Regions from separate parts of the Marinifilum sp. RC60d5 genome, predicted to be linked through region 2. Evidence: riboswitches for the same ligand, from Rfam matches in the RefSeq annotation. Region 2 holds a riboswitch; each other region holds the start of a gene.
The links. A riboswitch is a leader RNA that binds a small molecule or an ion and turns the genes downstream of it on or off. The one in region 2 is predicted to bind cobalamin.
Positions count from the first base shown of each region.

Region 1: it holds a riboswitch for cobalamin, as region 2 does, so the genes downstream of both, ACT3CE_RS08980 (TonB-dependent receptor) here and cobI (precorrin-2 C(20)-methyltransferase) in region 2, are expected to answer to the same signal.
Region 3: it holds a riboswitch for cobalamin, as region 2 does, so the genes downstream of both, ACT3CE_RS00075 (TonB-dependent receptor) here and cobI (precorrin-2 C(20)-methyltransferase) in region 2, are expected to answer to the same signal.

Region 1 covers NZ_JBQTGK010000003.1:345,182-348,473, forward strand. Annotated here, with positions in the region: gene ACT3CE_RS08970 (iron chelate uptake ABC transporter family permease subunit) at 1-227, shown strand, start outside; gene ACT3CE_RS08975 (ABC transporter ATP-binding protein) at 236-1,255, shown strand; cobalamin riboswitch at 1,408-1,612, shown strand; gene ACT3CE_RS08980 (TonB-dependent receptor) at 1,739-3,292, shown strand, end outside.
Region 2 covers NZ_JBQTGK010000002.1:858,879-862,170, reverse strand. Annotated here, with positions in the region: gene cobJ (precorrin-3B C(17)-methyltransferase) at 1-1,316, opposite strand, end outside; gene cobI (precorrin-2 C(20)-methyltransferase) at 1,323-2,036, opposite strand; cobalamin riboswitch at 2,298-2,498, opposite strand; gene ACT3CE_RS07445 (hypothetical protein) at 2,707-3,279, shown strand.
Region 3 covers NZ_JBQTGK010000001.1:17,653-20,944, reverse strand. Annotated here, with positions in the region: gene ACT3CE_RS00080 (YhdH/YhfP family quinone oxidoreductase) at 1-777, shown strand, start outside; cobalamin riboswitch at 1,130-1,327, shown strand; gene ACT3CE_RS00075 (TonB-dependent receptor) at 1,397-3,292, shown strand, end outside.

The DNA of each region.
Region 1 (3,292 bases), on a different contig from region 2:
TTCCTCATATTGCACGAGCGATATTCAGAACCGCAAGCCATAAAGTTTTAATGCCTGCTGTGGTTTTAATAGGCTCTGCAATTATGTTAATTTGCGATATCTTTTCTCAGTTACCTGGAAATCAAAATACATTACCTATAAATTCGGTAACTGCTTTATTTGGGGGGCCAGTAGTAATTTGGGTGATAATGAGAAGTAGAAACGTAAAAGCATCCTTTGGCGGATAGGTTAACTTATGAAAACAGAAAAAAATAACATATTAGAGACAAAGGATCTTTCTATTGGATACAAGCAAGGGAAAAAAAAAGAGCTGTGCTTACTTTCTGATATAAATTTGACCATTCACAGAGGAGAAATGGTTTGTCTTCTTGGACCAAATGGAGCAGGAAAATCGACTTTAATGAGAACCATTGCAGGAATTCAGACTCCATTGGCTGGATATACTTTGGTAGAAGGAACTCCCATTAAGGATAGAAATTTTAAGGAAATAGCTCAACTTCTTAGTATTGTTTTAACCGAACGAATTGATGTAGGAAACCTTACGGTTTACCACATTGTATCATTGGGACGTCATCCGTATACTTCGTGGATGGGAAAATTGTCGCAGCAAGATAATGATAAAATAAAGTGGGCATTAGAGCAAGTTGGTTTGCTGCATTATGCAAATCATTTTGTCAATCAGTTAAGCGATGGAGAGAGGCAAAGGGTGTTGATTGCTAAAGCTTTAGCGCAGGATACACCATTGATAATGCTTGATGAGCCAACAGCTCATCTCGATTTACCTAATCGTGTGGAGATAATGCGTTTGTTGCATCGTTTGGCCAGAGAGACAAATAAAGCGATTCTTCTTTCTACTCACGAATTGGATTTAGCTTTGCAGGCTGCCGATTTAATTTGGTTAATGGCCTTAAATCAGCCAATAAAAGTGGGAGCTCCTGAAGATTTGGTGTTGAATGGAAGTATGGAAGAGACGTTCCATAATAAATCCTTCAATTTTGATAGAAAGACTGGTAATTTTATCATGAACTATCAGAAAAAACAAAATATTCAGCTTATTGGAAACGACGTAATGGGCTTTTGGACACAAAGAGCTTTATCCCGCGAAGGATATTCTGTTACTTGCGAAGAGGTTAAGACTTGTAAGGTAATATTGAAAGAAGAAAAAATGAACTGGGAGCTTGTAATTAATGGACATACGAGTACATGTAACAGTATTAAAGCATTATTATCGCTTCTTCGTAAAAACTACGAGTAAAGTAAATTTGTTTGCCAATATCAAATAAAAATAATTTAGAGTTAGAATGTAAAATAGACTTACTTTAGTTCTTGTTTGTGAGTGTTTTATCCTAGATGTTATATAATAGATTCTAAATTACAAGATTTCTAAACTTGCTTTTGTTTTTTTTATACATTTGCACCGCGATTGGTTCTCTGTAATCTGTTTTTCAGATTGAGATGAAAAGGGAATCCGGTGAGAGTCCGGAGCTGTTCCCGTAGCTGTAAGCTCAGAATAATGCTTTTTTACCACAATGCCACTGTTCCTAACAAACTGGGATGGGAAGGCCGAAAAAGCAGAGTAAGTCAGAAGACCTGCCAATGCAAACCATAAGTCATTACTTTCGGGACAAGAGTAACAGATTAAAGGATTTGTTTTAAAGGCATAGATGTCTATATTTCTTTCTTTTAGTACTCCCTGATTGTTTTGCATAAGTTTATCAATTTTAATTTATTTTCTATTATGAAAAAAACTATTGTAACAGCTTTTGCATTGCTTTCGATTTTCAGTTTTAAAGCTAAAGCTGATGAAAATCCAGAAAATGTAAACGATACAACAACTGTAAAACACTTAAATCTTTCTGAAGTTGAGGTAAATGCATCACGGGTGAATGCAAAAATGAAAGATTTACCGCAAAAAGTAGATGTAATTACTAAGAGAATAATTGAATCTTCGCCGGCAGCTAATATTGCTGATTTATTAAAAGGAAATTCATCAGTTGATATTCAGCAATATTCGGGGATTAATGCTGGTATTGGTATTCGAGGTTTTGCTGCATCAACATCAAGTAAATACGCAATTATTTTAATTAATGGAAAACCTGCAGGAACCGAGAATATTGCAAGTATTGATTTAAATAATGTAGAGAAAGTAGAGATTTTAAAAGGACCTTTTTCATCGCAATATGGTTCTGATGCCATGGGAGGTGTTGTGAATATTGTTACTAAAGAAAGTAATGGAGAAATAGGAGGATCTGTTGGTCTTGAATATGGAAGTTTTCAGACTTCTAAAGCGAATGTTAGCGTAGGAGGATCTATATCCGAGAGTGTAGATTTTGATTTTTCTTATGCTTTCCATAATCAGGGAAAAGATTATAAAGTTGGTGATAATAATCTTTACGATGAGGATTATGCAAAAACCATATTGGATGCTACAACTTATGGTGAGAGAATGGAAAACACTAAATTTCAGAAGCATAGTTTAAATGCTAGACTTGGAATTAAGCTTGCTGAGGATTGGAAATTGAACCTTAACGGATCCTACTATAACGGAAATGATATCGAAACACCAGGTTCTTTTTGGCATGTTTATGGTATGGACTCTAAAGATTTGAAAAGATATACTTTAGGGTTTGACGTAAAAGGACAGGCTGGTATTCATAATCTTACTTTTTCTCCTTATTTCTCAAATCAGGATGAAACAAATAAAGATTTGGATAATGATGCTTATGGTGATACAAAATATACCTATAAGAATTATGGATTTCAGTTGAATGATGCTATTCAGATTAATGATCATACTTTAGCAATTGGGGTTGATAATAATGTTCAAAAATATGAGAGTTTAAATTATACTACCGAAGGTACTTTGGAATCTCCATTTCAACCAGATTATAATAATATTGCAACAGGCATATACTCTCAATTTCAAATGAAATTTTTAGAGGGTAAGTTGAATGCTTCTATAGGTATGCGTGGTGATAATGTAAAGTTTAAAACCAAAGCAAATGAGTTTTTTGGTAACAATTCCAGCTCTGAAGATTATTGGGTGTTTACAAAAAATATCGGTCTAAAGTATAATATTGTTGGAGGATTATCGGTTCATTCTAGTTGGGGTGATGCTTTTCTTGCACCAAGTGCATTCCAAGTAGCTGGTGAGTACGAAACAGCATTTGGTAAAACAGTAGGAAAAGCAAATTTAGACCCAGAAAAATCAAATACCTGGGATTTAGGTTTTGCATTTAAAAACTTTAAAAAAGGAATCAATTTCGATTTTACTTATTTTGATACTCATCAT
Region 2 (3,292 bases):
TTTCGACCATCGATAATAACTGCCGCTAGATTTTTAAAACTTTTTACTCTGTGTTTCGATTCTTTCACATTTACAAATCCTACTGGTGCTGCTATTACTCCTGCAGGTTGTATATTTTTACTACGCATTAAATCTGTCAACTCAATTAAAGCTGTTGGTGCATTACCAAATACATACAATGCATCGGGGTGTTCTTCTACTGCCAATCGAATTCCTGCTTGTGTACGTGTTATTCCATGCTTTTCGGCCAAATCCATAGTTCGTGGATCATGCAAGTAACATTTTACCTCAATACCTAAACGCTCGCAGGTTTTCTTACGAATACCCGATTTTGCCATGGTTACATCGGTAATTATTACTCCTCCTTTTTGAAGATATTCGTTCAATTTTGGCGCTGCATTATTTTGAACCTTAAGAATTTTAGCCAACTCAAAATCTGCTGATGTGTGTATACAATGCAGAAGCATCCATTTTGTTTCTAATGGCAAATCCATTCCTTTTAATTCTGCCGCAATTGTTCTAAAACTTTCCTGCATAATTAATGGTCCCGGACGGCCATTTTGCTTTTCTTTACTGTAGTAACCTCGCGGCGTAATAAATCGATCTCCGGAAATATAACTCTGCGAATTTCCAATGATAACAACAGAGAACATATCTACAATTTCAGGATCAAAATCTTGCAAATTAGTTAAGGTTATTTCTTCTTCTTCACGAGCTGCCTGTCGAACTATTGCCACAGGTGTTGTGCCATCTCTCTCTTCTAAAAACAACTCTCTAAGACGATACAATTGCCAGTATCTTTTTTTACTTTTAGGATTGTAGATTGCAGTCACAAAATCGCCCATAGCAGCGGCTTTCATGCGCTTTTCTATCAACGTAAAATCAGTAAGTAAATCCGAAAGAGAAAGCAATACTAAATCATGACTTAAAGGAGCGCCTAATTTAGCAGCAGCTGCCTGAAATGCCGAAATTCCGGGAATCACATTTAATTCCACTTTCGATTCTGTTTTCTCCGCCATTTCGAATACCAAAGATGCCATTCCATAAATTCCGGCATCACCAGAACTTATAACCACCACATCTTTCCCTTGTTCTGCTAATTCAAAAGCCTTTTCTGCACGTTGCACTTCCTGTCTCATTCCAGTATCCATGCACTCAGTTCCTTCTTTTAAAAAACTTTCTATAAACCTAAAATAATATTTATAACCGATTACTACATCAGCATCTCTTATTGCATCAATGGCCGGATTTAAAAACATTTCAGGACTTCCTGGTCCTAATCCTGCAACAGTAATTTTTCCTAAAGTATTTGGCATGATATTTTATTTGTTTCCGTAAAAAATTAAAATGGCGAAGTAAGGAATCTTTCTGTCTCTCAAACTATCAATATCCTTACAAGTATACTGTTTTTTAGTTCCCAAATATTCGCCGTAAAAAAACTGAAATTTATTTTGTTCGATATATTCTTTAATCCAATCGCGAATTTTCGACATTTTCATTAAAACAAGAGTCTCATTTTGTTTTAATAAAAACTTTAACTCTTCTTCATTCTTAATATCAGGAGCTACTGTTAGCTTATCCTGCAAGGTGACAAGAGGTAATTTCCCTATCGAACCACCTAAAATAAAGGCAGGTACTCCCGGAATCATTTCAAAATTTATTTGATTCTTATTTAAATCATTTAACAAATATGAAAATGTACTAAAAAAAGAAATGTCTCCTTCGCTTACAACAGCAACCTGTTTACCGACTTTTACATCCTGTTCTATTTTAAGGTATAAATCTGAATAAGCTTTTTCGGCAAGTGTTCTATCCTTGCTCATTGGAACATTTACAGGCACAAACCTGGATTCTTCCAAATTTAATTGTTTTAAAATCAGCAAAGAAAAACTACTTATTTCTCCTTTTGGACCTGTAGTAGCCGGAAAATAAATTTTCTCTGCACTTTGCAAGCATTTTAAAGCTTTTATTGTAATTAAATCAGGATCTCCCGGACCAAGAGCAACTCCAATAACCTTCCCTTTTTGTTCAATCATATCTTTTACTATTCAGCTTGAAGATACATATCTGTTAAACAACAGTTTATGTATAAGCAAACAAAAAATTGTCTTTATATTTTAATTAAGTTGAATTGAAATTTAAGCGAAAAAAGAATTATGACAGATCAAAAAGAAATTCAGCTGTTGTTTTAGCAATATCAACAAAACTGGTGTTTGTTTTGCTAAAATCAGCATGTTCCACAAGCGTGGACACATTTATTTTCTTATAATCCTACTTTTATTCCCGAAAGTATCGATTAAACAACAATTTATAAGGCAGGTTTTCTGACTCTCTCCCTCTTGCTGCGCCTTCCCATATCTCTCATGAGATACAGTGACATAATACAGTAGAGTTTGGTATAGAGATTACAGCTGCGGGTACAGTTCCGGACTTCAACCGAATTCCCTCTTTAATAACAGATCTTACAATCTGATATTGCCAAATCACACAACAAATGTATGATTTTTAATTTGAGAATTATTGACCTGATCCCAAACAAAATACCTCCCATATTTAGCAAAAAACTTATCAGACTGAATATCTTAGTCTTATCAGAAAACAAACTCTTAATATCTGTCCGAGAACATATTAAATTACTTAATACATATTAACAATAAACAAATGAAAAACATTTTATATATTTATAATACGTTAAATACTAATACTATGAGTAGAATAAGACTTGAAATTGACGGAATCAGGATTTACCGCCCCAAAAAAAACTGGAAATTATACTTTATTATTGTTGCTGATCATCCAACAGAGCAAGATAAAATGATGGTAAGTACAATTCCTCAAGAACCATTTAAGCTAAGTAAAAGACACGAAAATGAATACTTCTTTGACACTCAGGACCTGGGTTCGGAGGGATTATTTATTTTAAGCAGGGAAATGCCTGCCGATAGAGAATTGAATGTTCATATCTATCTTAGACACACCCGAAAATCACAAAGAGACCTGGGAGCCATTTTAAAAGAAATTGAAAGTGGTATTGCGGGTGATGCTTTCGGAATCGTGACCGATATTGTTGGAGCTGCTACAGTTCCATGGTTAATAATATCAAAAAAATCCGTTTCGATGATTGGGAAGATATTAAATGATATTCCTGATAGAGATTTTGGCTTTGTGAGTGCTTTTGAACGTTTTGGAGATGAATTTGAAAGTCAAACAGAAATTGACCGAGAAAAAGATTTTACGGGAGATGCCTCTTTAATCTACAGTTGGTCTTTAGATGAGTAAAAAAATATATCTG
Region 3 (3,292 bases), on a different contig from region 2:
GTAGAATCATCGGCAAGTGGTAAATTTAAAGCTGGCGATAAAGTTATTGTAACTAGCTACGATTTAGGTATGAATACCGATGGCGGATTTGCAGAATATATTCGTGTGCCCGAAGCCTGGGTAGTGGCAATGCCCAAAGAGTTAGATTTTAAGCAGGCAATGATATATGGAACAGCCGGATTTACGGCAGCATTATCGGTGTATCGTTTGTTGGCAGCCGGACAAAAACCCGAAATGGGATCTGTTGTGGTTACGGGTGCTTTAGGTGGTGTAGGCAGTATTGCCATTAGTATATTATCATCAATAGGTTTTGAAGTAATTGCAGCAACTTTTGAGTCAACAGGGGGGGAGACAGTATTGCAGGAGTTAGGAGCTATTAGCAGAATTTCTACTGATATTACTGATGATAAATCGGGAAGACCTCTATTAAGACCATTGTGGGCTGGTGCCATTGATGTTATTGGTGGCAATACCTTACACACTTTACTAAAGGCTTGTAAACCATTAGGAAATGTGACGACTTGTGGTAATGTAGGGTCCGGCGACTTGGCAATGACCGTTTATCCTTTTATATTAAATGGAATTAGCTTAATTGGTATCGATTCGCAGAATTGCCCAATGGAATTAAGACAAAAAGTTTGGGATAAACTGGCAGCCGATTGGAATGTTTATAAAAATAAAGAACAGGTTATAGAATCAAGTTTGGAAGAATTGGATACTTATATCGATTTGATGTTGGAGAAAAAAAGTCGCGGACGAGTAATTGTAAAATTGTAGAAAATAAATTATATAGTATGATAAAGGCAGCCTGCAGGTTGTCTTTTTTTATGCACTATTTTGTTTTATCCGGATAAATTAAGCTGTATTTTATCAGTAAGTTATTTGTAAAAAAATGCGTAATAATTAACAATAATTTAGTATTTATTCTTGTGTAATTCGTGTATTTATTCTACCAACTTAAGCATTTAGTCAATAGTATAATTTTATAATAGGAAGACTATCTATAAAGTTATTGAAATGGATATTTTATACTATTATGCCCATTATCAGTAAATAAGGCGTTTATTTTGGGGTGTTGTTTAACAGGTATACTATTTTATCGTAGCTGTTTTAATTTTAAAAAGTTTATATACTTTTGTGTCAGTTTTGTGATTGATTAGTTTCTATGCTTATCAATAAAGGGAATTCGGTGAAAATCCGAAACTGTACCCGCAGCTGTAAGCTCCGCAATAATGTTTAATACTACAAAGCCACTGTTCATAAATACGATGGGAAGGCAGATTAAACAGGAGTAAGTCAGAAGACCTACAAAGCAATGCTTTTTTTGTCAGTAATTAGTCTCGGGATAGGATTAATACTGTAGACATATATTATCAACAGTTTTTTGATTTTATCGATGATGCGATTAATTATTATTGCCTTGGTGCAATTATGTTTATGCACAAGTGTGTTATATGCACAGGAGTTTGGTTTAGCGGGTAAGGTGAGTAATTCCGAATCGCATAAGCCTATTGAATATGCAAATGTTTATTTGTCTAGTTCTGTAATATCTTACACTAAAACCGACGGTTCTTATTCCTTTGAACATTTAAAACCTGGTATTTATAATTTGTGCATATCTTGTATTGGTTATAAACCTTATCAGCAAAAAATACAAATAAAAACTTCCCATAAAATTGTAAACGTGAGCCTTGTGCCTTCAGTTGAATTGCTTTCGCCAATTGTTGTAACAGGTACAGGAACACGCTATCGTCTTGATAATGTACCTGTGCAAACTGAGATTATTTCAGGAAAGAGTATTCAGGAAATCTCGGGTAGAAGTGTAGAAGAAATCATTTCCAGTTTGTCATCTTCGGTTGATTTTATGCCTAGTTCAATGGGTACAGATATTAAAATTAACGGACTTGGAGAAGACTACGTTTTAATTTTACTAGATGGGAAAAGGTTAACAGGAAGCGTAGGAGGAATAGTAGATTTAAGCAGAATTAATTCGGAAGATATTGAGCAAATTGAAATTGTAAAAGGAGCTTCTTCTACCTTGTATGGATCTGATGCAATTGCTGGTGTTATTAATATTATAAGCAAACGCCCAAAAGGAAAATACAGCATATCAAACAGTAGCCGATTTGGTGCAAATAATGAATGGAAACAGTTAAATACTTTTACTTACAATAAGGGTAATTTGTCGAGTAAAACAACATTTTCAAGAAAACAGAACGACGGATATCAGTTAAACAATATGAAAATAAATACCAAATGGGAATCTAATCATGACTTGCCCTACTTGGTTGCTACTTATGATATGCCCGTTAATAAAAAGCGATCGTATACAGTAAGTCAGTCGTTTAAGTACGATATTAATAAGAATTTGAAATTTAGTACCGATGCTTCATGGTATGAAAAAACGCTATATTTCCCGTTTAAAGGAAGAATGCATAACTATTACTACAATAATAAAAGTGCTTCGCTTGCTGCTAGGTATAAGTTAAAGAATAAAGATTTTATCAACTTTAGTTTCGATTTTGGTAACTATAAGTATTATAACGAATATCCATACAAATACAGCGAGCGTTATATAACAGAAGATGGAGTAGTAAAAAAAACGTACTATCCAGGCGAACGATTTAAAAATTCAGATCAAACAAATCTTACTTTTCAGTTAAAAGGGGTTTTTCATTTGAGTAAGGAGAATACAATAAGTTCCGGATTAGAATATTTAGGAGACGATCTCGAGGCTAAGTATCGTTTAATAAATAATGATGCTAGTGCTTATACTTTATCATTTTATCTTCAGGATGAATTTAAACTATCCAAAAAAATAAATTTTGTAGGTGGTGTGCGTGTTATTCATCACGATCAGTTTGGTGTAATAGCTACTCCAAAAATTGCAGCTATGTACAAAATAGGAAATTTTACCCACCGAATATCTTATGCCAATGGCTTTAAAAGTCCGACTTTAAAAGAACTTTATTACTTCTACGAGAGTGAGCGCATGGGAGTATATCGTTTGTATCTGGGGAATAAGGATTTAAAACCTCAAAAATCTAATTATTATACAATTTCTTCAGAATTTAAATATAAAAAATTCAGAACCAGTTTAAGCCTTTATATCAATAAATTAAAGGATATGATTGATTATAAAATTATACCCACAATTTACGATTACAAAAGAAGAGGAATTGAAGAAACCAAGTTTCGCTATAATATTAATAACGCACAAAACATAGGATTAGACTGGACTTTTAACGCGTTTTTATTTAAAAATTTTACGATTGCTGGCGGATATAGTTAC